DNA from 2 places in the Streptomyces sp. NPDC008092 genome. Region 1 is predicted to be linked to the other one. Evidence: riboswitches for the same ligand, from Rfam matches in the RefSeq annotation. Region 1 holds a riboswitch; the other holds the start of a gene.
What was found. A riboswitch is a leader RNA that binds a small molecule or an ion and turns the genes downstream of it on or off. The one in region 1 is predicted to bind cobalamin.

Region 1 (7,463 bases):
CTGCCCCGAGTACGAGGGCGCACCGCCCGCCTGGGCCTGGGTGGAGGCGCTCGGCGCGCTGGCCCGCGAGGTGCCCCCGGCCAGGCCGGAGGAGCTGACGGTGCTGCTGCGGGAGCCGGAGGCCACGGCCGCCCCCGCCCCGGACGGCGAGGCCAGCGCCGGCCGCTTCCGCATGCACCGCGCCTTCGCCGCCTGGCTGCGCGCCGCGGCCTCCGGGGCGCCCCTCGCCGTCCTCCTTGAGGACCTGCACCGGGCGGACGCCGAGACCCTGGCCCTGGTCGAGGCGGCGGCCGCGGTCACCGGGGTGCCGCTGCTCACCGTCGCCGGGTACCGGCCCGGCGAGGTCGGCGAGCACCTGCTCAAGACCCTCGCCCACCTCGCCCCGGCCGCCCCGCACCGGATCGCGCTGGGCGGCCTGCCGCTCCAGGACACGGCCACCCTGGTGAACGCCGTCTGCGGGGCACCCGTGGCCGCGGAGACGGTGACGGCGCTCGCCGAGCGCACCGGCGGCAATCCGTTCTACGTCCTGGAGAGCGCCCGGCTGCTGGCCGACGAGGGCGCCCTGGTCGCGGTCTCCGAGGTCCCCCAGGGGGTGCGGGACGTGCTGCGCAGGCGCCTCGCCCTGCTGCCGCCCGCCGCCCGGTCCGTCGTACAGCTCACCGCCGTGCTGGGTCTGGAGGCCGAGGTGGCGCTGCTCGTCGACGCCGCCGACGCGGACGAGGAGGAGGTGCTGGAGGGGCTCGACGCGGCGCTCGGCGCCGACCTGCTCGCCGAACCCGGGCCCGGCCGCGTCCGGTTCGTGCACGCCCTGGTCCGCGACACCGTCTACGCCGACCTGTCCGGCGCCCGGCGCTCCCGGCTGCACGCCCGCGTCGCGCGTCTGCTGCGCCACCACCGGCCCGGCGAACTCGCCGCCCTGGCCCACCACTTCGCCCGCTCCGGCGGCGCGGCCGACGCGCCGCTCGCCGTCGACTACGCCCTGCGGGCCGCCGAGGCCGCCGAGCGGCGCTACGCCCACGACGTCGCCGTCACCCTGATCCAGCAGGCGATCGACACCCACACCGCGGCCGCCGGCGACGACACCCCGCCCGACCGGCTGATCGAGCTGTCGGTACGGCTGCTGGGCGCCCAGGTGCGCACCGGTGCCACGGACACGGCCCGGCGCACCCGGCAGCGCGCGGTGGAACTCGCCGAGCAGGCCGACCGGGGCGACCTGGTCGCGGCCGTGTACGGGGCCTGGACCGAGCCCGCGCCCTGGCGCAGCCGGCTCGAAGGACCGTTCGACCGGACCGCGCTGACCCGCCTGGAGCGGCTCGCCGCCGATCCCGGCCTCGACGGCCCGACGCGGGCCCGGGTCCTCCAGGTGCTCGTCGACTCGGTGGCCGCGGAGGACCCGTCCCGGGCCCAGCAGGCGGCCGACGCCCAGCTGGCGCTCGCCCGTGCCGACGGCGAACCGCGCCTGATGGCCGCCGCGTTGATGACCTCGGCACGGCTGCTGCCGCACGAGACCGGCGCCGGCACCCGGCCGCAGCTCACCACCGAGCTGCGCGACCTGGCCCGGGCCCACGACCTGCCCGCCTACCGCTGGGTCTGCGAGAACCTGGACGCGATGACCGCCGCCGCCCGCAACGACCCGGCGGCCGTGCACCGGCACACCGCGGAGGGACTGGTCCTCGCCCGCCGCTACCGGCTGGTGTGGGCGCAGGGGCTCAGCGCGGCGACCACCGCCATGCTGGCCTGCGTGACCGGGCGCTTCGCGGCGGCGGAGGCCGCCTACGCCGAGGCGGACACCCTGCTGCAGCGGGTGGGCGCCCACCACGCCACCGGTCTGCGCACGCTCGGGCTGATCACCATGCGGCTCGTCCAGGACCGGGCAGCCGATGTCGAGCCGCTGGTCCGGGCCGTGTACGAGTCGGCGCCCGGCCAGGTCGCGGTGGCGTGGGCGCTGGTCCTGGCGCGCCTGGGCAGACTCGACGAGGCGCGTGCCGTACCCGTCTCCGCGGAACCGCCGCGGGACCATCTCTACGGCCTGGAGCTCGACTTCCGCGCCGAGCTCGCCGTGCTCCTCCGGGACCACGACACGGCGGCCGCCCTCCTCGGGCACCTGCGGCCGCTGCGGGACCAGCTGGCCGGCGCGGCGGGCGCGGCGTACGCGAGCCGTCCGCTCGCGCACGCCCTGGCCGACCTGCACCGGCTGCTCGGCGAGGACCGGGCGGCGGCCGAGGGCTACGCGCTGGCCGCGCGCACCGCGCACGCCTGGGGCTCGGCCCATCTCGCGGCGGACGCCCGCCGGGCCGGGGCGGACCTGGCCGAGGACCGGGCCCGCCGCCGCACCTTCGCGACCTGACGGCCCGGCACCGGGCCGCCGTGCCCGCGTCGTCAGCCGCCGAGTGCGGTGTTCACCACCGCCTTGGCCTCCTCCTGCACACGGGCCAGGTGGTCGGGGCCCTGGAAGGACTCGGCGTAGATCTTGTAGACGTCCTCGGTGCCGGACGGGCGGGCCGCGAACCAGGCGTTCTCCGTGGTCACCTTGATGCCGCCGATCGCCGCGCCGTTGCCCGGGGCCTCGGTCAGGACGGCGGTGACCGGCTCCCCCGCCAGGGTCTCGGCGGTGACCTGGGCCGGGGAGAGCTTCGCGAGGAGGGCCTTCTCCTCGCGGGTGGCCGGGGCGTCGATACGGGCGTACGCGGGTTCACCGAAGCGGGCGGTGAGGCCGGCGTAGTGCTCGGACGGGGTCCGGTCCGTCACGGCCGTGATCTCGGAGGCCAGCAGGGCGAGCAGGATGCCGTCCTTGTCGGTCGTCCAGACCGAGCCGTCACGGCGCAGGAAGGAGGCGCCGGCCGACTCCTCGCCGCCGAACCCGATCGCCCCGCTGACCAGTCCGTCCACGAACCACTTGAACCCGACCGGGACCTCGACCAGTCGGCGGCCGAGGTCGGCGGCGACCCGGTCGATCATCGAGGACGAGACGAGGGTCTTGCCGATGCCCGCACCCGCCGCCCACCGCTCGCGGTGGCGGTAGAGGTAGGAGATGGCGACGGCGAGGTAGTGGTTGGGGTTCATCAGGCCGGCGTCGCGGGTGACGATGCCGTGCCGGTCGGCGTCGGCGTCGTTGCCGGTGGCGACGCGGAACTCGTCCCGCTTCTCGATGAGCGAGGCCATCGCGTACGGCGACGAGCAGTCCATGCGGATCTTGCCGTCCCAGTCCAGCGTCATGAACCGCCAGGTGGGGTCGGTGTACGGGTTGACCACGGTGAGGTCGAGCCCGTGCCGTTCGGCGATCCGGCCCCAGTAGGCGACGGAGGCGCCGCCGAGCGGGTCGGCGCCGATGCGCAGTCCGGAGGCCCGGACCGCGTCCATGTCGAGGACGCTGGGCAGGTCGTCGACGTAGACGCCCATGAAGTCGTACCGGCCGGTGGCCGGCGCGGCGAGCGCGCGCTCGTACGGGATGCGCTGCACGTCCTTCATCCCGCCCGCGATGATCTCGTTGGCGCGGTCCTGGATCCAGGAGGTGGCGTCGGACGCGGCGGGGCCGCCGCTGGGCGGGTTGTACTTGAAGCCGCCGTCGGCGGGCGGGTTGTGCGAGGGGGTGACCACGACGCCGTCCGCGAGGCCGGTGGTGCGGCCCCGGTTGTGGGTGAGGATGGCGTGCGAGACGGCGGGGGTCGGGGTGTAGCCGTCGGCGCTGTCGACGAGCACGGTGACGCCGTTGGCCGCGAAGACCTCCAGGGCGGTGACCTTGGCCGGCTCCGACAGGGCGTGGGTGTCGGCTCCGAGGAAGAGGGGGCCGTCGGTGCCCTGGCCGCTCCGGTACTCGCAGATGGCCTGGCTGGTGGCGGCGATGTGGTCCTCGTTGAACGCGGTCGCCAGTGACGATCCGCGGTGTCCCGAGGTGCCGAACGCCACCCGCTGGCCCGGGTCGGACGGGTCGGGGTGCAGTGCGTAGTAGGCCGTGACCAGCCGGGCCACGTCGACGAGGTCCTCCGGAGCCGCCGGCCGGCCCGCTCGCTCATGCGGCATGAGTCCACTTCCTCCGCAGTCGTTGATCGATCGCTCGCCGCCCATCTTTCCTTGTCAGCGGCCCCGGACGCGAGTGCGGCACCGGCCGCGCGCCGAAGACACGGCGGGTTCACGGCGAGTTCACAGCAGTCGTACCGTCTCCGGGGCCCGCTCCTCGAAGATCTCGACCAGCCAGTCGAAGACGGTGGCCCCGCGTCCGGCGCGGGCCTCGGCCAGCTCCGCCGCCACGGCGGCACGGTTGGTCGGGTGGCAGCGGGTGAGCCGGATCTCCAGCTGGCGGGCGGTCTCCGCGTGGCCGAGGTGCGCGCGGGAGGTCTCGTGGTCGCGCCACTCGAAGACGAAGTCGCCGTCGTCGGGCGTGCCGAAGCCGCCCCTGAGGCAGTCGACGAACGCGTCGAGGTTGCGGCCGAAGTAGCCGCCGGGTCCGTTGACCGCCTCCCCGACGACCTGCCAGAAGTCCTCCAGGGTGCGGATCGCGGTGCCGTCCAGTACATAAGTCGCCGTCACGGCCGCAGGATACGGCCGGCGGCCCGCGTACACCGGTGAACGCCCGAGGGCCCCCGGACGGTTCCGGGGGCCCTCGGGTGTCGTTCGGTGTGCCGATCGGTCTACCGGTCGGTGTGCCGTGCCGCGGGTCAGTGCGGTGCGGGCACCCTGCGCGCGGCGGCCGGCGCCTTCGCCGGCTTCGGGTTGAGGACGCGCTCGGCCAACTCGCCGAACAGCAGGCCGAATCCACCCCACAGCACCGCCTGGATGGCGAGCGCCGAGAGCCGGAACCGCCACAGCAGGGTGGCCGGGAAGTCCGCCGGCACCTCGTTGACGACCGGCAGGAACTGGTACGCCAGCCCGATGACCACGCCGAACGCGGCCACCGCGAGCACGGTCGCCCACCAGGTGCCCAGCCGCGGCTGGAGCCGCTTGCCGAGGATGGTGGCGGCCACCGCGAGGAGCACGCTGAGCAGCATCATCAGGAAGTACAGCGTGGTCCGTTTGCCGATGGTGTCCGGGTCGCCCACCGACGGCGGGTTGGCCGGGTACTTCAGGAACGGCACCACGTACACGGCGACCAGGGCGCAGCCGGACAGCAGCAGCGCCGTCGCCCGCGGCGAGAAGCGGCCGACGCGGCCGAGGGCGAAGGAGAAGGCCAGGGCGGCGATGCCCCCGAAGGCGACCCCGTAGACGAGGACGCCGGTGGCCAGGCCGGCGGTGGACTGCAGGGAGCGGGAGACGACCTCCATCTCGTGCTCGTGCGAGTGGGCGTCCTCGAAGCTGATCGCCTTGTCGACGTTCGGCTCACCGAGTACGTAGGCGACGACGAGGGCGAGCAGGCCAGCGGCCAGGCCGGCGAGCATGCCCCGCACCAGGAGGTTGCGAACCGTTGCGGAGTTCATGGGTGGTACGGCGTCCCTCGTGTCAGTGGCAGGGGAAGCCGAGCAGGTGGCGGGCGTCGTGCACCCACTCGTGGACGTCCGTGCCGCTGAACACGGAGGTGGCGCCCTGTTCGGCGCCGACGAAGTAGAGCAGGACCAGCATCAGGATGCCGAAGAAGACCGCCCAGGGAGCTATCGCGGACAGCGGCAGCTTGGCGGGGACGGCGGGGGTGTTGGCTGTCGGCGGAGCGACGGTCTGCGCCATGGCAGGACCTCCTCTGGGAGTTCGCGTCCCATCTCGGTGGTGCACAGGACGACGGCCACGGGTCTGACTCACGAGCGGCCCGGGGGCTCTCGCATACAGTGGCGCGACCGTTCCGGATTCCCACCGGGTTCCGTCTCGCCGTCGTCGATATCGGACAGACCGTACCGCGTGTCAGGAGCACGGCCAAGACCGCGTCACCAGGCGTGATCTTCGTCTCGCGCCTGGTGGACGGCGGTTGGGGCGGGTCAGACGGGTGGGGCGAGGCCGAGTTCGCGTTCGCCGAGCGGGGCGAAGAAGCGGTCCACGTCGGCGTCGGTGACCCCGGCGAGGGTGGCCGGGGACCAGTGCGGGGTGCGGTCCTTGTCGACGACCTGGGCGCGGATGCCCTCCACCAGGTCATGGGTGGCGAGGGTCGCGCAGGAGACGCGGTACTCCTGGTCCAGGACCCGCTCCAGCGAACCGAGTTGCCGGGCCCGGCGCAGCGCCGCCAGCGTGACCTTCAGGGCGGTGGGGGACCTGGTGAGCAGGGTGTCCGCCGCCTCCTTCGCCGCCGGGTCGCCGTGTGCGAACAGCCGCTGGACGATCTCCTCGACGGTGTCGGCCGCGTAGCAGGCGTCGATCCACGCCCGCTGCCCGGCCAACTCCCCGTCGGGCGCCTGCCGTACCTGCCGGGCGAGTGCTTCGGGCACGGGCAGGCCGGCGAGGTCGGCGACGAACGCGGGGATCGAGCCGGACGGCAGGTAGTGGTCGGCGAGTCCGCAGAGCATGGCGTCGGCGGCGCCGATCCGGGCGCCGGTCAGGGCGAGATGGGTGCCGAGTTCGCCGGGCGCGCGGCCGAGCAGATACGTGCCGCCGACGTCGGGCACGAAGCCGATGCCGGTCTCCGGCATGGCGATCCGCGACCGCTCGGTGGCGATCCGGACGCGGCCGTGTGCCGAGACACCGACCCCGCCGCCCATCACGATGCCGTCCATGAGCGCGACATACGGCTTCGGGTACCGGGCGATGCGGGCGTTGAGCCGGTACTCGTCCCGCCAGAACGCGGCCGCCGCCGACCCGTCGCCGTCCCGGGCGTCGTCGTGGACGGCGCGGATGTCCCCGCCCGCGCACAGGCCGCGCTCCCCCGCGCCGGTGATGACGACGGTCTGCACGGCCGGGTCCCGCTCCCATGCCGTGAGCGCCTCGTCGATGCGGCGCACCATGGCGTGCGAGAGCGCGTTGATGGCCTTCGGCCGGTTGAGCGTGATGTGCGCGGCCCGTCCGCGGACGTGCAGCAGGACGTGTTCGTCGGCGCCGGTCATCCGGACACCTCCGCCGGGCCGCGGGCCACGATGAGGCGCATGATCTCGTCGGTTCCTTCCGGGAGCGGGTGGACGCGTGGTCGGGGACGATCTTCTCGTGACCGTTGCGTCCACGGCACGCCGACCCGTCGGAGGGCGTCCCGGGCCCTGCGGGACAGCCCCCGGGGGCGGCGGCCGACGGCGCCGAGGAAGCGGAGTCCGCTGCGGGAGCGGTACGGGGACACGCCGACCGCCTCGTGCCGGGTGACGGTCCGGGCGTCAGTCGTCGGGGATGCCGGCACCGCTGAGCGCGGGGACGGTCTTCTCCGGGTGGAGCAGGGAGCGGGCGCCGAGGCGGAACTGGCCGAGCCTGTCGAGGATGGTCCGGCCGACCGGGGTGTGGCCCCAGATGCTGATGCCCTGGTGGGTGCCGGGTTCCCAGGTGGACTCGTCGATGACGAGGGGGTTCCAGCCGACCTCCCACTCGAAGCCCGAGGGGGTGCGGGCGTAGTAGGAGAGTTCCTTGTC
Region 2 (7,463 bases), on a different contig from region 1:
CGGCGTCACTGGCGAACCGCCCCGCGGCCACGCCGGCCGCACCGGCGGCGAGTACGGCACCGACGGCAGCGGCCGTGACTTTGACTGGGCGCACCTGTCCAGTGTCGGGGCGGAGCGGGGCGGCGGCCAGTGGAGGCGGGGGCGGCGGGCCGGCCCCGGTTCACTTCTCCTGCTGCCCGTAGCCGCGGAGCCGCTCGCCCGCCTCCGCCAGCTGTTCCGGGGAGAGCAGGCTCGGGGTCAGGCCGGGCACCGCGGACGCCGTCAGCCACAGGCGGCACATCCACTCCAGCTGGGCGGTGCGGTCGTAGGCCTGGGTCAGGGTGGCGCCGTAGGTGATCGTGCCGTGGTTCTGGAGGAGGCAGCCGGAGCGGTCGGCCAGGGCGCGGAGCATGTTCTCGGCCAACTCGTCGGTGCCGTACGCCGCATACGGGGCAACCCGGACCGCGCCGCCGAGGGCGGCGGACATGTAGTGGATCGCCGGCAGCTCGGGGACGAGCGTGGAGACGGCCGTCGCGTGGACGGCGTGGGTGTGGACGACGGCCCCGGCGCCGGTGCTGCCGTAGACCGCGAGGTGCATCGGCAGTTCGCTGGTCGGGACCAGGGTGCCGAGGACCTGGCGGCCGGCGAGGTCCACGCCCGTCACGTCGTCCGGACCGAGCCGGTCGTACGGGACGCCCGAGGGCGTGACCAGCACGGTGTCGCCGACGCGGACCGAGACGTTGCCGGAGGTGCCGACGACCAGTCCGTCGGCGACGGTGCGGCGGGCGGTGGCGACGAGTTCGCGCCAGGCATCCGCCTCCTCCGCGCGTACATCCCGCCTTCGCGGCTCCGACACACCTTGTGCGCCGGCCCGTCCATCCCGTCCGTCACGCTCGTCCCGCCGCTGCTCAGCCATGGCCCGATCCTGTCAGGCGGGGCCCCAACCGGCCTGCACGGCAGGGCACTTTAGGCCGTACGTCCCGAATCCAGTAGAGCGCAAACCGCCGCAAAGAGTTCCATTTCCTGGCTTGGCCGAAGATCGCCGAGGATACGCCGATCTTCCAATAATCTCTGGACGATTTTTCGTACACGTTGCCATTCCGGGGGGAAACATGGCCCGTGACCGCATTACGCCGTCCCGCCACCGCGTCCGCGTCCGCGCCCTCGCGGCGTCCGCGGCGGCGCTCGCCCTCATGGGCACCGCCACCGCGCTCGCCGGCACACCGGCCTCCGCGGCGAGCCTGCCGAAGGGGCACGACGTCTCCTCGCACCAGAAGAACGTCGACTGGCCGGGCGCCAGGGCGAAGGGCGCCAGGTTCGTCTACATCAAGGCCACCGAGTCCACCACCTACCGCAACCCCTACTTCGACCAGCAGTACGACGGCTCGCGCAAGGCGGGCATCAGGCGGGGCGCGTACCACTTCGCCCTGCCGGACAAGTCGTCGGGCGCCCGGCAGGCCGCGTACTTCGTGAGCCACGGCGGCACCTGGACGGCGGACGGCTGGACGCTGCCGCCCGCGCTCGACGTCGAGTACAACCCGTACGACAAGAAGCACAAGTGCTACGGGCTGAGCAACTCCCGGATGGTCGACTGGATCAGGTCCTTCAGTGACGAGCTGAAGCGGGAGACCGGCCGGCGGCCGGTGATCTACACGACCACGAACTGGTGGAACCTCTGCACCGGCGGCAGCAGCGCCTTCGCCGCCGATCACGCGCTGTGGATCGCCCGCCACGGCTCGGCGGACGCCGGGACGCTGCCGGCCGGATGGTCGTCGTGGACCTTCTGGCAGTACGACAACAGCGGCAGCCTGCCGGGTGACCAGAATCTCTTCAACGGGTCCGCGGGACGGCTGAAGTCGTTCGCCATGGGCCTCTAGCCAAGGGGCGACCGGGCCGCCGGACCGGAACCGGGACGGCGGCCACGCCCCACCCCGTCCGGGGCCACCCCGAAGTCGATCCCATACACCCCCATGACCGCCCCAGTTCACCTTCCGTTCATCCAGGTTGCCTACGGTCCAACAGCCAATGACCTCGAAAGATTGCCTGGGTAAATGGAAAACTTCTCGCTGATCCTCGCGATTGTGGTAGTCACCGCACTCGCGTTTGATTTCACGAACGGTTTCCACGACACCGCCAACGCGATGGCCACCACCATCTCGACCGGTGCGCTCAAGCCCAAGATCGCGGTGACCATGTCCGCCGCGCTCAACCTGGTGGGCGCCTTCCTCTCGGTGGAGGTCGCCAACACGATCTCCAAGGGTCTCGTCGACGAGAACGGCATTCGTCCCGAGGTCATCTTCGCGGCCCTCGTCGGCGCCATCCTCTGGAACCTCGTGACCTGGCTGGTGGGCCTGCCCTCCAGTTCCTCGCACGCCCTCATGGGCGGTCTGATCGGCGCCACCGTCGCCTCCGCCGGCCTCGGCGCGGTCCACGGCGACGTGCTCGTCACCAAGGTCCTGCTCCCGGCGGTCGCCGCCCCGGTCGTCGCGGGCCTCGCGGCGGCACTCTCCACCCGCCTCTCCTACACGCTCTCGAAGAACGCCGAGGACGAGGCCACCCGCAAGGGCTACCGCGCCGGCCAGATCGCCTCCGCCGGCCTGGTCTCGCTCGCGCACGGCACCAACGACGCACAGAAGACGATGGGCATCATCACCCTCGCGCTGATCGCGGGCGGTGCCATCGCCCCCGGCTCGAACCCTCCCACCTGGGTCATCCTCTCCGCCGGCCTCGCCATCGCGCTCGGCACCTACATCGGCGGCTGGCGGATCATCCGCACCATGGGCACGGGCCTGACCGACCTCCGCCCGCAGCAGGGCTTCGCCGCCCAGACCAGCGCGGCCACCGCCATCCTGGCCTCCTCGCACCTCGGTTTCTCGCTCTCCACCACGCACGTCGTCTCCGGCTCCGTGATGGGCGCGGGCCTCGGCCGCAAGGGCGGCACGGTCCGCTGGTCCACCGCGACCCGCATGATGATCGCCTGGGTGCTCACGCTCCCGGCCGCCGCGCTGGTCGGCGCGCTCGCCGAGTCCGTGACGGACCTCGGCGACTGGGGCACGGCCGCCGTCGCCGTCTTCCTCGTGGCCGCCTGCGCCGCGATCTGGAAGCTCTCCCGCCGCGAGGTCGTGGACAGCAGCAACGTCCTCGGCACCGAGGAGCCGGCCGGCGTGGTCACCACGGCGATCGCCGCCGTGACCCCGCCGCCCGCGGGCCCGGCCCCGGTCACCGTCACGGACGGCCTGACCGCCACCATCCCCGCCCCCGCCTCCGCCCCGGCCGCTCCCGCGACCGACCCGGCCGCCACCGTCTGACCCCGAGGAAGCACCGACATGAACATCGACTGGGCAGCCATCGGCTCCGTCTTCGGCGTCAGCCTCGTGGCCACCGTGGGCCTGGTGGCCCTCTTCACCCTCGGCATCAAGGGCCTGTCCGCCCGCGAACGCGCCGCCGCCCAGGGCGACTCCGCGGTCCTGGCCGTGACGGCCGCCTACCTCTGCTTCGCCGCCTGTGCGGCCGCCGTGGCATGGGGCATCCATCTGATCGTGGCGAAGGCCTGACACCACAAGGTCCGCCGCAAAGGGCCTCGTCGGCGCCTCGAAGGCTCCTCTCCGTCCGTACGGAGAGGAGCCTTCCGCATGCCCCACGGGCCCCGCTGGGCAACCGGTGTGGGCCTTCCCACACACTCCCCTCGCAGGTCAAAGGCAAGTTGACGGGTCTTCCGGGGGCGTGGTGGACTTCCGGAGCCATGTACCGCGGCAAGGGAGGAAGCCGGTGTGAATCCGGCGCGGTCCCGCCACTGTCACCGGGGTAGCAATCCCCGGAAGCCAGGAACTCCCACCGCCGGTCTCGTCGAACCAGGGCGCGGACACCCTGAGTGAGGACATAACGCCATGCGCGGCTGCCGAACGAGGTTGAGTACCCGGCCCGTCCCCGACCCCGCGGCCGGCTGAGCCGATGGGTGCCGATCGCGTCTTCGCGTACGGTGCCGCCGCCGGCCTTCTCGGTGATCTGCTGCTCGGCGATCCGCGCCGGGGGCATCCGGTCGCCGTGTTCGGGCGGGCCGCCGGGGCCGTGGAGCGGGTGCTGTGGCGGGACCACCGCGGGTGGGGCGCGCTGCACACCGCCGTGTGCGCCGGCGGCGCCGTGGCGCTGGGCGCCGCGGCCGAGCGGGCCGTACGGCCGTCCGCCGCCGCGTCCGTCGCACTCACCGCGGCCGCCACCTGGGCCGTCGTCGGGGGCACTTCGCTCGCGCGCGAGGCCCGCGGCATCGGGCGGGCCCTCGCGGCGGGTGATGTCGAGGCGGCCCGCGCCCGGTTGCCGCATCTGTGCGGCCGGGATCCGCAGGCCCTGGACGCGGACGGGATCGCCCGGGCGGTCGTGGAGTCCGTCGCCGAGAACACCAGCGATGCAGTCGTGGGGGCGCTGGTCTGGGGGGCCGTGGCCGGCGTCCCCGGGCTGGTGGGGTTCCGGGCCGTCAACACCCTGGACGCGATGGTGGGACACCGGTCCGCCCGGTACCGGCGGTTCGGGTGGGCCTCGGCGCGGCTGGACGACGTGGCCGGGTGGCCGGGAGCGCGGCTCACCGCCGTCCTGGCCGCCGTGGCCGGAAGTGACACCAGGGGAGCGGTACGGGCCTGGCGGACCGACGCGGTGAAGCATCCGAGTCCCAACGCGGGGCCGGTGGAGGCGTCGTTCGCCGGGGCGTTGGGGGTACGGCTCGGGGGGACGCTGTCGTATGGCGGGCGGGTCGAGCACCGGCCGGTGCTGAACGGGGAGGGGCGGACTGTGCAGGTCGCGGACATCGAACGGGCGGTGCGGTTGTCGCGGCGGGTGGGGTGGCTGGCGTTGGGGGTGAGCGCGGCGGGTGCCCTGCTGCGCGGAGCGCTCCCGGGAAGGGCGTCATGAACAACGGTGGTCTCCTCGTGGCCGGTACCACCTCCGACGCCGGGAAGAGCGTCGTCACCGCGGGTGTCTGCCGGTGGCTGGTGCGGCAGGGTGTGAAGGTCGCGCCGTTCAAGGCGCAGAACATGTCCCTCAACTCCTTCGTCACGCGCGAGGGTGCCGAGATCGGCCGGGCGCAGGCCATGCAGGCGCAGGCCTGCCGGGTGGAGCCGACCGCGCTCATGAACCCCGTGCTGCTCAAGCCCGGCGGCGAGCAGAGCAGTCAGGTCGTGCTGCTCGGCAAGCCGGTCGGTGAGCTGAGCGCGCGGGGCTACCACGGCGGACGGCAGCAGAAGCTGCTCGGCACCGTGCTCGACTGTCTCGCCGAGTTGCGGGGCACGTATGACGCGGTGATCTGTGAGGGGGCCGGCAGTCCGGCGGAGATCAACCTGCGCCGGACCGACATCGTGAACATGGGGATCGCCCGGAACGCCGGGCTGCCCGTGCTCGTGGTCGGGGACATCGACCGCGGGGGCGTCTTCGCCTCCTTCTTCGGGACCGTCGCGCTGCTCTCGCCGGAGGACCAGGCCCTGGTCGCCGGGTTCCTCGTCAACAAGTTCCGCGGGGACGTCTCCCTGCTGGAGCCGGGCCTCGACATGCTGCACGGGCTCACCGGGCGGCCCACCTACGGCGTCCTCCCCTTCCGGCACGGCCTCGGCATCGACGAGGAGGACGGGATGGGGGTCCCCCCGCGCGAGCGAAGCCGAGCGTGGGGGAGGGTGTCCCCGCGCGGGACCGTCCGGGAGTCGAACACCGCCCCGCCCGTCGGGGAGGACGTGCTCCGGGTCGCCGTCTGCGCGATCCCGCTGATGTCCAACTTCACGGACGTGGACGCGCTGGCCGCCGAACCCGGCGTCGTGGTGCGGTTCGTGGACCGGCCGGAGGAGCTCGCCGACGCCGACCTGGTCGTGATCCCGGGGACCCGGGGGACGGTCCGGGCCCTGGAGTGGCTGCGCAAGCGGGGGCTCGCGGACGCGCTGCGGCGCCGGGCCGCCGAACAGCGGCCCGTGCTCGGCATCTGCGGCGGCTTCCAGATCCTCGGCGAGCACATCGAGGACGACGTCGAGAGCCGGCGCGGACATGTGGCGGGGCTCGGTGTGCTGCCCGTGCGCGTCCGGTTCGCCCGCGAGAAGACCCTCACCCGGCCCGTCGGCGAGGCCCTCGGCGAGCGGGTCGAGGGGTACGAGATCCATCACGGCGTCGGTGAGGTGACCGGCGGCGAGCCCTTCCTGGACGGCTGCCGGGTCGGGCAGACCTGGGGCACGCACTGGCACGGCTCCCTGGAGTCGGACGGTTTCCGCCGGGCCTTCCTGCGCGAGGTGGCGGCCGCCGCGGGCCGCCGGTTCGTGCCGGCCCCCGACACCTCGTTCGCCGCGCTGCGCGAGGAGCAGCTCGACCGGCTCGGCGACCTGATCGAACAGCACGCGGACACGGACGCGCTCTGGCGGCTCATCGAGTCGGGCGCGCCGCAAGGACTGCCTTTCATTCCACCGGGAGCGCCCGCATGAGCACTGTGTTGTTGTTGTCGACCGCAGACACCGATCTGCTGGCGGCCCGGGCCGCCTCCGGTGCCGGCTACCGGATCGGCAATCCGGCGCGCGTCGACGTGACGGCGGAGCTGCCGGCGCTCGTCGAGGGCGCGGACATCGCCGTCGTACGGCTGCTCGGCGGCAAGCGGGCCTGGGAGGACGGGCTCGCGGCCCTGAAGGCCGCCGGGATCCCGACCGTGCTGCTCGGCGGCGAGACGGTGCCGGACGCCGAGCTGATGGCCGAGTCGTCGGTGCCGGCGGGCGTGGTCGCCGAGGCGCTCCGGTACCTGGTCGAGGGCGGCCCCGGCAACCTCACCGAGCTGGCCCGGTTCCTGTCCGACACCGTGCTGCTGACCGGTGAGGGGTTCACCGAGCCGCAGAAGATGCCCGAGTACGGCGTCCATGGCTCCCGTACCCGGGAGAGCGGCCGGCCGACCGTCGGGGTGCTCTTCTACCGGGCCCACGAACTCAGCGGCAACACCGGCTTCGTGGACACCCTGTGCGACGCGATCGAGGCGCGCGGCGCCAACGCCCTTCCGGTGTACTGCGGTTCGCTGCGCGGGGCGGACCCCGGGCTGTACGAGCTCCTCGCCGGGGCCGACACACTGGTCGCGACCGTCCTGGCGGCCGGCGGCACGCACGCCTCGCAGGCCTCGGCCGGCGGCGACGAGGAGGCCTGGGACATCGGGGCACTCGCCGACCTCGACGTGCCGGTGCTGCAGGGCCTCTGCCTGACCTCCTCCCGGCAGGCCTGGGACGAGTCCGACGCCGCCCTCTCCCCCATGGACGCGGCGATGCAGGTCGCGATCCCGGAGTTCGACGGACGGCTGATCACGGTCCCGTTCTCCTTCAAGGAGCAGGGTCCTGACGACGTCCCGGTGTACGTCGCCGACCCCGAGCGGGCCGGACGCGTCGCCGGGATCGCCGTACGGCACGCGCGGCTGCGGCACAAGCCGAACGCGGAGAAGAGGATCGCGCTGGTCTTCACCGCGTACCCGACCAAGCACTCCCGGGTCG

Region 2: another riboswitch for cobalamin. It lies ahead of ACFZB3_RS20270 (cobalamin biosynthesis protein); the one in region 1 lies ahead of ACFZB3_RS06420 (CbtB-domain containing protein).

The regions. Positions count from the first base shown of each region.
Region 1 is NZ_JBIBHY010000002.1:340,343-347,805, reverse strand. It holds gene ACFZB3_RS06440 (BTAD domain-containing putative transcriptional regulator) at 1-2,347, shown strand, start outside; gene pgm (phosphoglucomutase (alpha-D-glucose-1,6-bisphosphate-dependent)) at 2,380-4,020, opposite strand; gene ACFZB3_RS06430 (barstar family protein) at 4,141-4,527, opposite strand; gene ACFZB3_RS06425 (CbtA family protein) at 4,656-5,411, opposite strand; gene ACFZB3_RS06420 (CbtB-domain containing protein) at 5,434-5,655, opposite strand; cobalamin riboswitch at 5,692-5,833, opposite strand; gene ACFZB3_RS06415 (3-hydroxyisobutyryl-CoA hydrolase) at 5,901-6,956, opposite strand; gene ACFZB3_RS06410 (VOC family protein) at 7,215-7,463, opposite strand, start outside.
Region 2 is NZ_JBIBHY010000006.1:65,128-72,590, forward strand. It holds gene ACFZB3_RS20245 (alpha/beta fold hydrolase) at 1-94, opposite strand, end outside; gene ACFZB3_RS20250 (class II aldolase/adducin family protein) at 161-895, opposite strand; gene ACFZB3_RS20255 (GH25 family lysozyme) at 1,092-1,856, shown strand; gene ACFZB3_RS20260 (inorganic phosphate transporter) at 2,031-3,287, shown strand; gene ACFZB3_RS20265 (hypothetical protein) at 3,306-3,533, shown strand; cobalamin riboswitch at 3,690-3,830, shown strand; gene ACFZB3_RS20270 (cobalamin biosynthesis protein) at 3,931-4,881, shown strand; gene ACFZB3_RS20275 (cobyric acid synthase) at 4,878-6,425, shown strand; gene cobN (cobaltochelatase subunit CobN) at 6,422-7,463, shown strand, end outside.